4 regions of the Thioalkalivibrio sp. ALR17-21 genome follow, and region 1 is predicted to be linked to each of the others. Evidence: predicted binding sites of a transcription regulator. Region 1 holds the regulator's gene; each other region holds the start of a gene.
What was found. Region 1 encodes FliA, which starts transcription of late flagellar genes. Its sites were predicted from a motif close to GCTAAAGTTNNNNNNNNNNCNGCCGATA; they were not measured.

Region 1 (4,229 bases):
GGCCAGATGGCGGGAACCGCGGTGCGTGTGGTGGAAACCGAGGCCGAGCTGCGCGAGATGGCGCGTCGTTCGGCGGGCAGTGGGCACCTGATCCTGGTGGATACCGCCGGGCAGTCCCCCCGAACCGCTCCGCGGGAACCCCTGCTGACGGACATGCCTGCGGACGTGCGCGCGGAGACCTGGCTGGTGATCGCGGCCACCACCCAGGGCATGGCCCTGCGGCGGGTGCTGGAGGCATTCGCCCCCACGGAACCCTCGGCCCTGGTGCTGACCAAGCTGGACGAGGCGGAACAGCTGGGGGAGGTGCTTTCGGTACTGCTGGACCAGCCGCTGGGTGTCGCGTTCATGAGCGACGGCCAGCGTATCGCCGAGGATTTCCATCGCGTGGACACTGGCCACCTGACGCGCCTGGCGCTGCAGGAAGAGCCCGAACACGGCGAGGCCGACGCCTGGGTCGACGAGGCGATGCAGGCCTGGCGGCGGCGCGAGGCCTCGGAGCGCGAGGCCCGGCGGCCCCGATCCGAAGATGAACCCGCCGCGGGCGAGGAGCCCGCGCCGCTCGAAATGATTCAACCGGTGCTGAAGGGACATCATGTCACACAACACTAAGCCCCTGAAGGTCGTCGCGGTGGCCTCGGGCAAGGGCGGGGTCGGCAAGACCAATGTCTCGGTCAACCTGTCGGTCGGACTGGCCCGACTGGGACGCGAGGTCATGCTGTTCGATGCCGACCTGGGGCTCGCGAACGTCGATGTGCTGCTGGGCCTGCGTCCGCAGCGGACGCTGCACGACCTGGTGACCGGGGACGTCGAGGATCTGGAAGACGTGATCATCGAGGGCCCGGAGGGAATCCGCGTGGTGCCTTCCGCGTCCGGGATCGCGACCATGGCCAACCTGAGCCGGCCGGAACATCACGGCCTGATCCAGGCCTTCAGCATGTATACGCGGCCGCTGGACGTGCTGGTGGTCGACACCGCCGCCGGGCTGCAGGAGTCGGTAACCAGTTTCTGTCAGGCCGTGCAGGAGACCCTGGTGGTGGTCACCGACGAGCCGGCATCGATGACCGACGCCTATGCGCTGATCAAGGTCCTGCATCGGGATCATGGCGTGAGCCGGTTCCGCGTGGTCGCGAACATGGTGCAGGGCCGTGCCGGGGCGGAACGCGTGATGCAGAAGCTGCAGGCGGTTTGTTCCACCTATCTGCCGGAGGTCATACTGGATCTGGTGGGCGTGATTCCGCTGGATGATGCCCTGCGCCAGGCGGTGCAGAAACGGGCGCCGGTGGTGCAGCAGTCCCCGGGCAGCCCGGCGGGACGGGCGTTCCTCGAGCTCGCGCGCAAGGTCGACGGCTGGCCGGTGGCCCGCGGCGCCAGCGGGGGGGTTGGATTCTTCGTCGAGAGGATGCTGCAAAGCGCATGAACACGCCAAAGAACAGACTTTCGGGATACGCCCGGGCGGGGACCGGGGGACCGGATCAGCTGGTCGCGGACCACGTCGAGCTGGTGAATCGGATCGCCCATCACCTGATGGCCCGGCTGCCGGCCTCGGTGCAGGTGGATGACCTGGTGCAGGCAGGCATGGTGGGGCTGATCGAGGCCGCGCGGCAGTTCGAAGGCGGCCAGGGGGCGACCTTCGCCACCTACGCCGGGATCCGCATCCGCGGGGCGATGATCGACGAGCTGCGTCGCAGCGACTGGACGCCGCGCTCGGTGCACCGCAACAGCCGGCGGATCTCCGAGGCGATGCAGACGGTGGAGGCCCGCGAGGGCCGCGCCGCTCGCGCTCCGGAGATCGCCGAGGAGCTGGGCGTCCCGGTGGAAACCTACTACCAGATGCTGGATGATCATGCCGGTGCCCATCTGTTCGCGCTGGACGAGGTGGGCGGCCCGGAGGGCGAGGCGGATCGCGTGCTGGAAGGGCAGGAGCAGTCCCCGTCGCGGCGCATCGAGGCCGGGGAGTTCCGCGAGGAACTGGCCGGCGCACTGGGCGATCTGCCCGAGCGCGAACGACTGGTGCTCAACCTGTACTACACCGAAGAACTCAACCTGCGCGAGATCGGTGCGGTGCTGGACGTGACCGAATCGCGCGTCAGCCAGATCCGCAGCCAGGCGGTGCACCGTCTGCGGGCGCGTCTGGGCTCGTGGCTCGAAGACGTCGAGTCCCTGCAGATATTCTAAGGTTCAAACACATTCCCGGAGCGAACTGTGGACAAGGGTATGAAAATCCTGATCGTGGACGACTTCTCCACGATGCGGCGCATCATCAAGAATCTCCTGCGGGATCTTGGCTTCAACAACACCATGGAGGCCGACGACGGGAGCACCGCCCTGCCGATGCTGCAGAACGGCGACTTCGATTTTCTGATCACCGACTGGAACATGCCCAACATGCCGGGCATCGACCTCCTGCGCGAGGTGCGCAAGGACGAGCGGCTGAAATCGTTGCCGGTGCTGATGGTCACGGCCGAAGCCAAGCGCGATCAGATCGTGGAGGCGGCAGAGGCCGGCGTGAACGGTTACATTGTGAAGCCCTTCACGGCCGAGACGCTCAAGGAGAAGATCGAAAAGATCTTCGAACGTATTGAAGCTCAAGGCTGAATACCGCGACCGGCTGACACGGCAAGAGAGACCCGATGACCGAACAAGAGAATGCCTCCGGGGAAGACCGGCTCGCGCTGGCGCGGGAGCTGGTGGGCGCTCTGGAAGGCGGTGACGAGGAGGCTTCGCGCCGCCTGATCCAGGAGCTCGCGCGGCCTTACGAGCGCGAACTGTTCGACGAACTGGGCAAACTGACCCGCGAACTGCACGAGGCCCTGGAGAGCTTCCGGGGCGATTCGCGTCTGGTCGAGCTGGCGCAGGACGAGATTCCGGATGCACGCGAGCGTCTGAGTTACGTGGTGACCCAGACCGAACAGGCCACGCACGAAACCCTGAATGCGGTGGAATCGTCCCTGCCGATTGCCGAGGCGTTCGCCGGGCGTGCCGCGGAACTCACCGAGAAATGGACCCGGTTCCGCAACCGCGAACTGTCGGTGGAGGAATTCCGCGAGTTCGCGCGCGAACTCGATGCGTTTTTCGAACAGACCGGCAAGGACACCGAAGAACTGCGCCGGTTGCTGTCGCAGGTCCTGATGGCACAGAGCTACCAGGATCTCACCGGGCAGGTGATCCGGCGGGTCATCCGTCTGGTCACGGACCTGGAGGAAAGCCTGGTCTCGCTGATCCGCCTGTCTTCCGGGCGCCTGGAGAAGGATGCCCGGGCGGCGGCCGAACAGGCCCCGGAGGCGGAAGAAACCGCACGCGAGGAGGACCGCCGCGGGCATGGACCCGCGGTGCCCCACACTCAAGATTCCGGCACGGATGTCGTTCAAGGACAGGACGAGGTGGACGATCTGCTGTCGAGCCTGGGGTTCTAGGGTCCGTCCCGGGATCCCCTTGCACCGGCAGCCATCTGCCGACGATTCGAGTCACCGGAACGGAGAGACCGCATGGCCATCGACCCCAACGACGAAATCCTCCAGGACTTCCTGATCGAGGCGGGGGAGCTGCTGGAAGGCCTGAACGAACAGCTGATCGACCTGGAACAGCATCCGGACGATACCGATCTGCTGAATGCGGTCTTCCGCAGTTTCCATACCATCAAGGGCGGGGCCGGTTTTCTCGGGCTGGACCCGCTGGTGACGGTCTGCCACAACGCCGAAGACGTCTTCAACCTGTTGCGCAATCACGAACGTCAGGTGGACGGTCATCTGATGGACACGATGCTGCGGGTCCTGGACTCGCTCAACGTGATGTTCGGCGAGCTGCGCGACGGCCAGGAGCCGACGCCGGCGCCCGAAGATCTGGTCGACACCCTGCGAAGCATGGCGCGCAACGAAACGGTCCCCGCCGCCGGCGGCGGGGACGAAGCCGCCCCGGTCGCGGAAGAAACGCCGGACGCGGCTCCGGCCGGGGAGGCAGCACCGGGATCGGCCGACGACTGGCCGGAGGAGGCGCTGAAGGAAGCGGCCGAGCCGGCGCCGGCAGCGGATGACGCGCCGGGCGACGACGAAGTCCGCGTGGGTGCCGGGGACGAGATCACCGACGACGAGTTCGAGGCCCTGCTGGACAGCCTGCACGGAGACCAGCCACCGAAACCGGTGGATCCGGGCACGGCAGCGGAGTCGGCCCCGGATGTCGCGGCCACGGATGGCGGTGACGCGGGTGGTGGCGACGACGAGATCACCGACGAT
Region 2 (4,229 bases), on a different contig from region 1:
CTTGCGCGCATCGCTGCGGATGAAGCGGGGCAGCTCGGGATCGGTGTCCAGGGTCAGCGTCAGGTTCTTCTCCCGGGCTCGTGCGCCCAGCGTTGCAACCACATCCTCCAGGGTCTGCGGCAGGTCCAGCGTGACCGGCTCCATGGTCAGGCGGCCGGACTCGATCCGGGCCATGTCCAGCACGTCGTTGATCAGCGACAGGAGGTGATCGCCGTTGCGTTCGACCAGGCCGAGGTGGTCGCGCTGTTCGCCCGTGAGGTTGCTGCCCCGTGCCGCCAGGCGCGAGAACCCGAGGATCGCGTTCAGCGGGGTGCGCAGCTCGTGGCTCATGCTGGCGAGGAAGACGCTCTTGGCGCGATTGGCGTCTTCCGCCTGTCGCCGGGCCTCGTCCAGTTCGGCGGTGCGTTGTTCGACGCGGCGCTCCAGTCCGGTGTTCAGCTCGCGGATCTGCTGTGCGGCGGCATGCTGGGCACGGACGTCGCGACTCAGGCGCCGGGCGCCCGCACTCAGTCCGGCCAGGCCCAGCAGCCAGACGCCGGACAGCGCTGCCAGCGTGACCGTGGCGGTCTCCGCCTCGCGTTCGCGGTAGTCGTCCAGGGGCACGGCCACGGACACGCCGCCGCGGATGTCGCCCACCTCGTATCCCTGATGGGCATGGCATTCCAGGCAGCCGCGCTCCACGCGCATGGGCGCCATGTAGCGCAGATGGGGCTCCTCGTCGATGTCCGCCACTTCCAGGCGTTCTTCCGCGCCTTCCCGGAAGGCCTGCAACGCCTCCTCCTCCCACGGATCGGGCGCATTCTCCGGGCGCAATGGCTGCAGGCTGGTGATATTCCCGCGTACTCCGAACAGGTCGCCGAACTGCTCGTTGAGATGGCGCAGCATGTAGGCGGGGTTCATCAGGGTCAACTCCTGACCCGAGGGCGTAGTGATGTCCCGCTCCGGCAGGTGTGCCAGGTACGGGTTGGGCTGGACCAGATCGCTCACCGGCACGTAGACCCCGCTGTGCAGGGTGCCCCAGAAACGGAAGGCCTGATCCTTGTTGAAGTTCGCCTGCGCCTCCTGATAGGCGAGATCCAGGGTCATCGTCCGGAAGTGGTCCAGCAGCCACAGGCTCAGCCCGGCAAAGAACAGGGTCCACACAAGCGCCCCCAGCGCCACGTACATCCGCAGGTGTCGCAGTTGCGCCCGGAAGGCGGTGTCGGCATGCGCGTCGGACATGGGACTGTGAACATCCATCGTGATGGAGTTCACAGTCTAACAGTTCACTCGGGCAGCACCCCTACTGACCGATGCGGTAGCGCGAGGCGAGGTCGCGCACCCGCGAGGCGATATTGGTCAGATCGTGGCTGGCGGTCTCGGTCTGGTTGGCCCCGCCAAGGCTCTCGCTGGTCGCCTCGTTGATGGAAATGATATTGCGGTTGATCTCCTCGGCCACGGAGTTCTGTTCCTCGGCGGCACTGGCGATCTGGGTGTTCATGTCGCGGATGCGTTCCACCGCCGCGACGATCCGGCTCAGCGCGTCACCGGCCTCCTGCGCATTGCTGGCGGTGTTTTCGGCCATCTCGCGGCCCCGGCCCATGGCGTCCACGGCGTTGCGGGTGCCGGCCTGCAGGTTCTCGATGGTCGACTGGATGTCGGCGGTGGAATCCTGAGTGCGGGAGGCGAGGGTGCGGACCTCGTCGGCCACCACCGCGAAGCCGCGACCCTGCTCGCCGGCGCGCGCGGCCTCGATCGCGGCGTTGAGCGCCAGCAGGTTGGTCTGCTCGGCGATGCCACGGATGACGTCCAGCACGCTGCCGATCTTCTGGCTCTGTTCGTCCAGGGACTGGACGGCTTCGGCGATCTGCCCGACCTCGGTTGCAAGCCGGCCGATGTCGCCGACGACCGATTCCACCACCTTGCCGCCCTCCCGCGATTCGCGATCCGCTTCGTGGGTGGCGCTGGAGGCGTCCGAGGCGTTGCGTGCGACTTCCTGCACGGTAGCCGTCATCTCGTTCATCGCGGTGGAGACCTGTTCGGTCTGTGATCCCTGTTGATCCAGATTCGTCTTGGTCTGGGTCGACACCGCCGAGAGTTCTTCCGCCGCCGAGGCCATCTGGTCGGTCATGCCGCGCAGCTCGCCGATCGTGTTCTGGAACTCGTCGAGCATGGTGTTCAGGCAAATGGCCGTGGAACCCAGTTCATCGTGGCTTTCGACGTCCACTCGTCGGGCGAGGTCATGGTCACTGACGATGCCCTCCATGGTCGCGCGCATGCGGCCCAGAGGGCCGGCAACCCCCCGGTAGGTCATCCATCCGGTGCCGAGTACGACGATGAATCCGGCGAGGGCGACCGCGATGAAAATGAAGACCGAGCGGTTGTGCAGCTCGGCGATCCGGGTCGCTTCCTCTCCGGCGACACGGAGTTGCAGGTCCACCAGTTCGTTGATCTTGGCGCTGATCGGATCGATGGATGCATACAGCGGGCCGTTGAATTCGCTCAGTTCGCCCGAGACGTTGCCGGACATCCCGGAAAGGGCGCGTTCCAGTCGGTCCAGATCCGCGTTGGCATCGCGAAACAGGCCGCGGGCTTCCTCGGCCAGGCGCGCCTCCTCTGCGGTGAGTTCGGTCGCCATGTAGGTTTCCCACTGCTGATCGATATGCGAACGGGCGCCGCGCACGTCCTGCAGGGCCTCTTCGGCGGTGAGCATCCCGTGATCGGCCTTGTTGACGGCGTCAATCACCAGCACCGCGTAATCGTCGGCGATCTCCTTGAGCTGCTGCAGCGGGATGACGCGGTCCTGGTGTACGCGGTCCACGCCGGCCTCGATGTCCCCCATGAAGCGCACCGAGAGCAGCGCGATCACGATCAGCGCAATCAGCGGGAGCGCCACCAGGAGCTGGATTTTCGCGCGAATACTGAGAGATTTGCCCATCGTGGATTCCTTGATCATTTGGTCGGGTAGAGTCGCCCAAAAGGGCGGATCGTACAGGTTGTGACGACTCCCCTGCCGAAAACTAAAGCGGATCAGTGTTTCCTCAAGGCCTGCACGACGCCTCGGACGGCACCCCGGACATGGATCATCTGCAATGACGGCTTTATCACCCCAACGAGAAGTCCGGGCGGCGGTGGAGCGGTATGTCACTCTCTGATATGGATGGCATCGCAAGTATCTGTGCCAAAGGGTCTTTGTTTGGCGCCGATATTGGCCGATCCCGAAGACTTCATGGATTGCGATGCGATCCATGGGGTCTACTTCCGGACCAGGCTCTGTACGCCGCCAAGGCCGGCGGACCCGCACGGCCCTCGCGTTTCGTGTATAGTGCGCAGCTGACCGTGTGGTCATTCCTTTTCGCCGGGCCCGGGGCACATCCTGTGCCGTCGCTGTTTCCGGCCCGTGTGAGTACTGTGTGATGTCCGAATCTCCCTCCTTTGACCAGCTCGGTCTGTCCGAGTCGCTGGTCCGTGCCCTGTCGAATCTGGGCTTTGCCACCCCCACCGCGGTCCAGGCCGCCTGCATCCCCGCCCTGCTGGGTGGTCGCGACGTGCTGGGCGAGGCCCAGACGGGTACCGGCAAGACCGGCGCGTTCGGCCTGCCGCTGGTGGATGGCGTGGACGCGGCCCTGAAGGCGCCGCAGGCCCTGGTGCTGGCCCCCACCCGCGAGCTGGCCGGACAGGTGGCCGACGCCCTGAGCGGTTTCGCGGCGGGTCTGGACGGCATCGAGATCCTGCCGGTCTACGGCGGCCAGCCGATGGGCCAGCAGCTGCGCGCCCTGCGCGACGGGGCCCAGGTGGTGGTCGGCACGCCCGGCCGCGTGGCGGATCACGTCCGCCGCGGGAGCCTCGATCTGTCCAGCCTGCGCATGGTGGTGCTGGACGAGGCCGACGAGATGCTGCGCATGGGCTTCGTCGAGGAGATCGAGTGGCTGCTGGAGCAGACCCCGGCCGAGCGCCAGACCACGCTGTTCTCCGCGACCATGCCGGCGCCGATCCGGCGCATCGCGCACCGCCACATGCGCGAGCCGGAAGAGATCCGCGTGGGTGCGGGCAACGAGGCCGGCGTCGACATCGACCAGAGCTACTGCCTGGTCGATCAGCGCAACAAGCTCGAGGCCCTGACCCGGCTGATGGAGACCGAGCCGGATCTGGACGCGGCGGTGGTCTTTGCCCGTACCAAGGCGGCGACGGTCGAGATCGCCGATCGGCTGGGCGCCGCCGGCGTGGCCGCATCAGCGCTCAACGGCGAC
Region 3 (4,229 bases), on a different contig from region 1:
CCCGCATCGATCGCCTCGGCGGTGCCCGGGTCATCGGCCAGCTGCTGGCTGATCACACGGATCTCTTCCGACGGCGGCCGGGGAGAGTCGGGAAACACCAGACTGGTGTCCTCGATGACGTAATCCGGGTGCAGGCAGGAGGTCTCGTACAGCGAGAGGAAACCCGGCGGCACCTTGTCCTCCACTGCGTCGCGCCGCAGGATCAGCTGGAACTCCCGGGTTTCGTCCAGCTCGTTCATCATCTCGCGGACGTAGCGAAACGGGATGCTGAACTCCACGCTGCCGACGAATTCGTCCCCGTCGTGCAGCGGATAGACATAGCGAAAACCGGACAGCGAGCGCCCGGTCTCGAACCCGGCCGCCGGTTCCCGGGTGCGGTGAACTTCGCGGATCAGTGGTCGCGTCGCGTACAGATCATCACCGTGGTATTCCGGCGAGAAAAAGCGCAGAAAGCTGATTCCCTCGGCGGTGTGGAAATGCAGTTGCCGCAGTTCGCCTTCGCGCAGGCGGTCATAGGTTGGCCACAGGGTGCGATATAGCCGCCCGCGCAGGCGGGCGCGCTCCGCCTCGTCCTCGGCCTGCTGGCCCGCGCGCAGCAGTTCCACGACCTCGGTGCGATTGACCGCTTCGCGGAAGTACGCCTGCGCGGCGAGGTCAAAGCTGTTGACCGCGGCCCGGTAGGCGGTGTCGAGCGTCGCGGTCTGGCGCTGTTCGTGCATGCCTGCCTTGTCCTGCCAGTTCAGATACAAAAACAGCAGGACGAGCACCCAGGCCACCGCAGCCAGCAGCCAGATGATGCGACGATCCAGGGTCATGGTGCGGGGGGCGTCAGGTCGGGGAGCCCGAGCTCGGGAATCGCGACCTCGCCGTGCAGCCGCCGTACCGCCGCGTAATCCTCATCGTCGACCGCCTGCGCGCCGTAGCGCAGGCTTTCGCCCCATTCGGCCATGCGTTCGGCGTCCCGGGCCGATTCTGCGGGCCGCAGACGAACCAGCGCCTCGCGCAGTTCCTGCAGCCGTGCGTCGCTGACGGTATCGCGATTGGCGACCAGCGCGAATCCGGGCAGCGGTTCGCTCTCGGCCACCGTCACCAGGCCCAGGTGCGCATATTTGCGCGCGATGTGCGTTTTTAGTCCCCCGGCGAGGGCCTCGCCGCGCACGACGGCCAGGGCCACGTCGTCGTGATGCCCGAGATAGCGGTAATCGGTGGCCGCCAGTCGGGTGCCGCCGTCGCGCAGCAGGTGCGCGGTGGCCAGATAGCCGCAGGTGGACAGGGGCTGGGTCAGTGCCACCGGCTGGTCGGCCAGCTCGTCCAGCGGACGGAGCTCGTCGGCGAACATCACCATCGAACAGGTGTACTGCGCCTCACCTCCGGGTTCGCGGAAGGCCACCACCGGTGTGGCCTCGGGGTAGCGGGCGCGCAGCGAGACATAGGGCAGGGGGCCCAGATACGCCAGATCCACCGTGCCGTTGTGGAAACGTTCGAGGATCTCGTCGTAGTCCGTGGCGTAGCGGATCTCGAAATCGACCTCCAGTTCCTGGCTCAGGTACTCGAGCATCGGCTGAGTCTCGCGCATCACCGTTTCCGGATCCTGCATCGGCAGCGGGGCAAACTGCAGGGCCCCGGCGAAGGCCAGACCGGGCAGCAGCCCACACAACAGAAGCGGCATTCGGAAAAGTCGCACGTTCAGCATGGATCCAGCGTAACACTCTCCAGCGATGCTACCGCGAGGCAGGCGGCCCGGGCGCCGTGGCGTTCGAGCACGGTCCATTCGTCCAGCCGCAGACCGGCGGCGCGCAGCTGGGCGCGGAACTCGTCCTCGTAGGTGACGCGGCCGAAGTCGATGCTGGTGATCCGGCGCAGGGCGGGCTTGAGACGCTCCAGCACCGGTGACGGGCGCTGCTGGATGGTCTGGGTGAAGTAGATCCGACCGCCGGGGCGCAGCAGGCCGGCACAGTGGCGCAGGGCCGCCCCGGGATCCGGCAGCAGCATGAAACTGGCGGAGAAATACACCGCGTCGTAGGGGCCGCCGGCGTGCTCGTAGACCGATTGCCGGTGCACCGTGACCCGGGCGGACACAGGCGATGCCGCCAGCCGCTGCTGCGCGCGTTCGACGTAGTCGGGGTCGATGTCGATCCCCGTGATCGCGAGCTCCTTGCGTGTGACGGCATCGGCGTTCGCCAGCAGTGCGCCGGCGGTACCGATCCCGACGTCCAGCAGGGCCACCCGGGGCGGCAGGCGCTCCAGGACTTCGGCGTACCAGCGCGCGGTCATGCGCAGGATCAGGCTGTCGTAGATGCGGCTTCGGAGCATGTGCTGGGCGGTTCGCGGGGGGCGGCCGGGACGAACACGCAGGATACCGGATCGTGCCCGCGTGCGTGGATCCGTGCATGCCCGGGCGAGGGCACGCGCGGCATTGAGGTGGCGCAGGTTCGCCGCATGGGGTCCGGATTATCGGTCTGCAGGGTTGGTTGATGCCCGAGTGAAGGGCTCGGTCTTGGAAGACGCCGTTGTCAATGTGGTTTAAGTTTCGGGACTTTGTGGCGTTAAATAGTTCACAGATTTTTCAAAGGGGATCCCGATGCAATGGCTCGCTAACCTCAAGCTTCGCAGCAAGCTGGGGCTCGCCTTCGGCGTGGTCCTGCTCCTGATGGTGGCCATGGCGGTGACCAGCCTGACCGGGGACCGGTACACCACGGCGCAGTACGAGGCGGCGATGGAACGCATGGAGGACGTGCAGTTCCAGATCCAGATGGAGACCCAGCACGTCAAATGGGCGCTGGACCTGTCGCAGTCGCTGCTGACCGGCAATGAATTCACCGGCGAGCTGGACCATACCCAGTGCAATTTCGGGCGGTGGTATTACGATTTCCAGGAATCCGAAGCCTACGAAATGGCCAGCCCGGAATTTCGCCGGGCGTTCGACCGCCTGGAACAGCCGCATTACAACCTGCACGCCAGCGCACATGCCATTACGGGGGCCGTGCGGGACGGCAATGACGGCGAAGCGGAGGCGACCTACAGTCGGCAGACACTCGCGCATCTGGAAACCATGGAGCAGGGTCTGCAGCGCATGCAGGAATTGCTGACGGCCGAAAGCGAGGCCATGAGCGAAGCCGCGCGCGGCGCACAGTTCCGGGCGGCGGGGATCATGCTCGGTACCTCCGGCGTGGCGATCCTCGCCGGGGTGCTGATGGCGATACTGCTGGCCGGCTATCTGGTGCGCGCGATCGACGCCCTGCGTGCCCGGGCGGTGGAAATGGCGGACGGCGACCTGCGCGGAGAGCCGCTGCCGGTGCGTGGCTGCGACGAGATCGGCGTGGCGACCGACGCCTTCAACACCATGGAACAGGACATGCAGAGCCTGGTGCGCCAGGTGGTGGATTCCGGGGAGCAGGTCGCCTCGGCGACGGATCAGCTGGCGGCGGTGGCCGAGCAGACCCGCAATGGCGTGGCGCGCCAGAAGGATGAGACCGATCAGGTGGCCACCGCGATGAACGAGATGTCCGCGACCGTGGCCGAGGTGGCGAGCAATACCCAGTCCGCGGCGGACGCGGCCGGCGCCGGCGATCAGGCGGCCACCGAGGCCAACGCGACCACGCGCCAGACCGCCGAGGCGGTCGACCGGCTGTCTTCCGAGATCCACTCTTCGTCGGATGCGGTGCGCGAGGTGGCCGAGAAGAGCGAAGAGATCGGCCAGATCCTGAACATGATCCAGGAGATCACCGAGCAGACCAACCTGCTGGCCCTGAACGCGGCGATCGAGGCGGCGCGGGCCGGCGAGGCCGGCCGTGGCTTTGCGGTGGTGGCCGACGAGGTGCGGGTGCTGGCCGGGCGTACCCACGAGTCCACCGAGCGGATTGGTTCCATCATTACCGGCCTGCAGAAGGGCGTGAAGAACGCGGTGGGCGCGATGGAGACCAACGAGAACAGTGCCCGCAGCGTGGTCGAGGAAGTCCACGGTGTGCGCGATCGCCTGGAGCAGCTGAGCCAGTCCATCCGCACGATTGACGAGATGACCACCCAGATCGCCAGCGCGGCCGAGGAGCAGAGCACCGTCTCCGAGGAGATCAACCGCAACGTGCAGAACATCAGCACCGTCGCGGACGAGAGCCTCAGCGCCTCCAGCCAGGTGGCCACGGCCAGCGAGCAGCTTTCGCGACTGGCGTCCGAATTGCGCCAGCGCGTGGAGCGTTTTCGGGTGTAGGATAAGACGGGTCGAACGGTGG
Region 4 (4,229 bases), on a different contig from region 1:
TGGCTGCGAAAATCCAGGTCGCGCGCCTTGTAGCCGGGGGTGTCGGCATTGGCGATGTTCGAGCTCAGAACCTCCATGCGCTGCGAACGCAGGTTCACCGACTCCGGCAGAATCCCGAGCGCCTTGTCCAGCGATATGCTCATCCCGTTCCGTCCGGCCCGCGCATGGCGGGCATCCGTTGCCTGACCACGACGATGCAATCGCCGTGCCATTGGCTGCCGGCAAAAGGGGAAAAGGATTCGGAGGGACACCGGCACGCGGCCGGCCACGCGGCGAATCACCGCGCAGGGAACGAGCGCCGGGCCCGTTGCAGGCCCGGCGTGGAGGGGTTCAGCCCTTCAGCCGCAGGACCGAGCCGTACTCGGTGCGCACGGTTTCGTACGCCTTGCTGTAGGGCCCGACCGTCTCGGAAGCGCCAAGAAACAGATAGCCACCGGGGTTGAGCTGCTTCGCAATACCGTCAAGGACCTGACGCTTGGTCTCGGCGGAGAAATAGATCAGGACGTTACGGCAGAACACGATGTCGAACTTGCCCAGCGCCGCGTAGCTGTCGACCAGATTGAGTTTCTGGAACCGGCAGCGGCGCTGCACCTCAGGGGTGATCTTGTGCCCCTCGGGCACGGTCTGGAAGAACCGGGACCGCCGCGACTCGCTCAGCCCGCGCACGATGCTCAGACCGTCATAGACTCCCTTGCGGGCGTCTTCCAGCACGCCCTCGGACAGGTCCGTGCCGAGAATGCTGACGGGCACCACCCGGCGCGGGCGCGAGGCCTCCCATTCCGAGACCACCATCGAGATGCTGTAGGGCTCCTGGCCACTGGAACACCCGGCCGACCAGACCTTGATCGACGACCGCGTGGACGCCAGCTCCGGGAGGATCACGTGGCGCAGGATCTCGAACGGAAAACCGTCGCGAAACCAGGAGGTTTCGTTGGTGGTCATCGCATCGATGACGCGCGTGCGCAGCTTCGGGCTGGGCGCCTTGCGCAGGGCGTGCAGCAGTTCCGGCACGTCCTTGTAGCCGAATTCGTCCAGCAGGCGGGACAGCCGGCTGGACACCAGGTACTGGCGGCTGTCCCCCAGCACCAGGCCACAGCACTCGGAGAGAAAGCGCGCGAATTCTTCGTAGTCACGGGAATCGATCACGCACACATCTCCGCCTTGACGCGTGCCGGGCCCGTCCGCCGTCCGCTGGTTGTTCGGTTCGATGATTCCATGCCGCCACAGTATAGGGCTTCGAGGCGGCCTTGCGGGAGTCCGCAGCCTGCAAAGGGGCGGCAAGCGCCGGCCACCCGCCCCGGCCGGGCCGGCAACCGTTCGCCCCCGGCAACCACCGACATCTCAGGCGGTCTTGTTGATCTGTTCCAGGACCGCACTGGCCAGTTCGTCCGGGTTGAACTTGGAGAGGAACGCATCCGCACCGGCCCGACGCACCATGTCGGTATTGAATTCGCCACTGAGCGAGGAATGCAGCAGCACCCGCAGCGGTCGCAGGCGCTCGTTCTCGCGGATCTTTGCCGTCAGGGTGTAACCATCCATGCGCGGCATTTCGATATCCGAGATCACCAGCTCGACCGTGTCGTGGATCGGACCCTCGGCGGCTTTCTCCTCCAGGTAATCCAGGGCTTCACGCCCGTCCTTGCACAGCACGTAGGGCCACTCGAGCCCCTGGATGGCGCTTTCGATCTGACGGCGGGCCACCACGGAATCGTCGGCGATGACGATTTCCCGACGCTCGGGTGTCTGCTCGGCCACTGCGGAACGCACGCTTTCCGACACCTCGGTGGGCAACGGATTGACCAGCGACAGCACGCGCTCCACGTCGATGATCTCCACCAGCTTGTTGTCGAGTTCGGTGACCGCCACCAGAAACGACTCGCGCCCCGTGCCGCGCGGCGGCGACTTCACCTGGTCCCAGTTGACGTTCACGATGCGATCCACCGCCGATACCATGAAGCCCTGCACCGAGCGATTGAACTCCGTCACCACGACCTTCTGCTGGCCGTCCGCCCCGACCCGCGTCGACTGCATCCCCATCGCCCGCGCCAGATCGATGATCGGCACGGTCTTGTCGCGCAGGGTGGTGACCCCCCGCACCACCCCGGCGGACCCGGGAATCTGGCGCAACTGCGGCAGCGGAATCACCTCCCGCACCTTGAACACGTTGATCCCGAAGGTCTGCGTGCCGCCCAGATAGAACAGCAGAAGCTCCATCCGGTTCTGCCCGACCATCTGCGTGCGCTGGTTCACGTCGTCAATAAACTGACTCACGGTTCTCGCCCCCTGGGTTGTTCTCCCTGCTAACGGCCGCGCCGGCGGGAGCTTGAACCACGCATCGGACGCGCAGGACAGGCGCCGGATGCCATGGCACAGAATCTGCATGTATTCCGTGACGAAGACACAGGGTCAACGGTGACCGGACATGCACCTTTTCAAGTTACAGGCTTTGCTCCCGTACCGCAGCCCGGGCCGCAGCGGGGGTGCGCTTCTTCTGATGCTCGCGCTCCTCGCCCCGACCGCGCAAGCGGAGATCGAGCCGGTGCAGAACATTCGTGACAGCGCGGAACGGTTCCTGCACCAGCAGCTTGGGGACCACAACGGCGACGATGTGGAGGTGCAACTCGGTCATGTCGACGACCGCCTGCGCCTCAAGCGCTGCGAAGAACCCCTGGAGGCCTCGCTGCCGCCCGGCGGCCGCCCGAGGGGCAATACCGCGGTCAACATCCGCTGTCCCGGGCCGGTGACCTGGTCGGTGTACGTTCCGGCCACCGTGGAACGCCACGCCGAGGTGGTGGTGGCCCGCCGCAACCTGTCGCGCCAGCAGACCCTGGGGCCGGGCGATCTGCGCATGGAGCGCATCGAGACGTCGCGCCAGGCCAGCCATTATTTCGAGGACGCATCCGACGTGGTCGGTCTGCAGACCCGCCGCGCGATTCGCCAGGGCCAGGTCATCGGCCAGCAGCACGTTAATGAGCGTCAGGTGATCCAGCGCGGCCAGCGCGTTACCATCCTAGCCAGCAGCGGCAGCGTCACTATCCGCATGCAGGGCGAAGCCCTGGAGGACGCCACGGCCGGCGACTGGATCCGCGTGCGCAACACCTCCTCCGGACGCGAGATCGAGGGCGAGGTCCAGCCATCGGGCACGGTTCGCGTCGCCCTGTAGTAAAATGTGACGGAAATCCCGCAACCGACCCTACAGTTTCGGGCATTCCGGCCGATACACGAGGCAGACCAGTCAAACGACAGGACAAAGTCATGGATATCAAAGGCCCCAACATCAATGGCCTGCGCCCCGACAGCCAGAACGGCGGGGTCCGCGGCCGTGACGACGACGCCCGCACCGGCAGCAACGGGGTGGACCGCGCCGGCAACAGCGGGGCCGCCAGCGGTGACGCCGTCACCCTGACCGGTGCCGCCCAGGCCATGAACGGCAGCGGCGAAGCCAGCGAGGCCGCGCCGTTCAACGAGGCGAAGGTGGCCGAGATCCGCGAGGCGATCGCTCAGGGGAACTACCCGATCGACAACGAGGAACTGGCCGATCGCATGATGGAAATCGAAGGCCTGCTGCGGTGATCCGGTGGTGACCGACGAAACCGGAATCCGTCCTTCCCTGGAGGAATCCATCCGTCTCGGACAACGGCTGGAGGATATCCTGCTGGAGGAAACCCGGGCCATCGAGTCACGGGAGCCGGAGCGGCTGCAGGCCGCGGTCCAGCGCAAGCAGGAACTGCTGCAGGCACTGGAAACCGAAACCCGCAAACAGCAGCAATGGATCGAAGCTCGCGGTGCCGAGTTCACCCCGGAAGGGGTAGCGCGGCTGTTCGCGCGTCTGGAGGGAGGGGAGCACCTCAACGACCGCTGGCAGGCGCTGCGGGCGACGATCGAACGCTGCAACGAACTCAACCAGGGCAACGCCCGGCTGATCGAACGCAACCAGCGCCGGGTGCAGATGTCCATGCAGATCCTGCGTGGCGAAGACAACGGACCGGCCACGACCTACGACCCCTACGGCAAGGCCCGTCATCGCCGAACCACCGGCCAGACCATCACCCGCGCCTGAGCCCGAGTTGGGCCGGAAAGGCGTGAACTCCGTCACAGGGTGTATGATGCGCGAACCCACTTCGGACGCGACGTGCCCTCATGGATGACAACGACTATACCGTCGACACCCCGGAACGCATCGGCCAGATACTGCGCGACCTGGACCACGGCCTGACGCTGGTCAGTAT

Region 2: the regulator FliA is predicted to act here: its motif matches at 2,979-3,006, upstream of G020_RS0101820 (methyl-accepting chemotaxis protein).
Region 3: the regulator FliA is predicted to act here: its motif matches at 2,522-2,549, upstream of G020_RS0108865 (methyl-accepting chemotaxis protein).
Region 4: the regulator FliA is predicted to act here: its motif matches at 2,302-2,329, upstream of G020_RS0101175 (chemotaxis protein).

What each region holds. Positions count from the first base shown of each region.
Region 1 covers NZ_ATUL01000007.1:57,857-62,085, reverse strand. Annotated here, with positions in the region: gene flhF (flagellar biosynthesis protein FlhF) at 1-609, shown strand, start outside; gene G020_RS0105445 (MinD/ParA family protein) at 593-1,417, shown strand; gene G020_RS0105440 (RNA polymerase sigma factor FliA) at 1,414-2,175, shown strand; gene G020_RS0105435 (chemotaxis response regulator CheY) at 2,215-2,595, shown strand; gene G020_RS0105430 (protein phosphatase CheZ) at 2,631-3,413, shown strand; gene G020_RS0105425 (chemotaxis protein CheA) at 3,486-4,229, shown strand, end outside.
Region 2 covers NZ_ATUL01000002.1:161,919-166,147, forward strand. Annotated here, with positions in the region: gene G020_RS0101815 (ATP-binding protein) at 1-1,221, opposite strand, end outside; gene G020_RS0101820 (methyl-accepting chemotaxis protein) at 1,283-2,917, opposite strand; gene G020_RS0101825 (DEAD/DEAH box helicase) at 3,396-4,229, shown strand, end outside.
Region 3 covers NZ_ATUL01000014.1:47,251-51,479, forward strand. Annotated here, with positions in the region: gene G020_RS0108850 (EAL domain-containing protein) at 1-815, opposite strand, end outside; gene G020_RS0108855 (PhnD/SsuA/transferrin family substrate-binding protein) at 812-1,693, opposite strand; gene G020_RS0108860 (bifunctional 2-polyprenyl-6-hydroxyphenol methylase/3-demethylubiquinol 3-O-methyltransferase UbiG) at 1,687-2,313, opposite strand; gene G020_RS0108865 (methyl-accepting chemotaxis protein) at 2,582-4,207, shown strand.
Region 4 covers NZ_ATUL01000002.1:15,494-19,722, reverse strand. Annotated here, with positions in the region: gene flgB (flagellar basal body rod protein FlgB) at 1-143, opposite strand, end outside; gene G020_RS0101180 (protein-glutamate O-methyltransferase CheR) at 331-1,146, opposite strand; gene G020_RS0101175 (chemotaxis protein) at 1,342-2,271, opposite strand; gene flgA (flagellar basal body P-ring formation chaperone FlgA) at 2,495-3,163, shown strand; gene flgM (flagellar biosynthesis anti-sigma factor FlgM) at 3,256-3,573, shown strand; gene G020_RS0101160 (flagella synthesis protein FlgN) at 3,578-4,060, shown strand; gene G020_RS0101155 (flagellar brake protein) at 4,141-4,229, shown strand, end outside.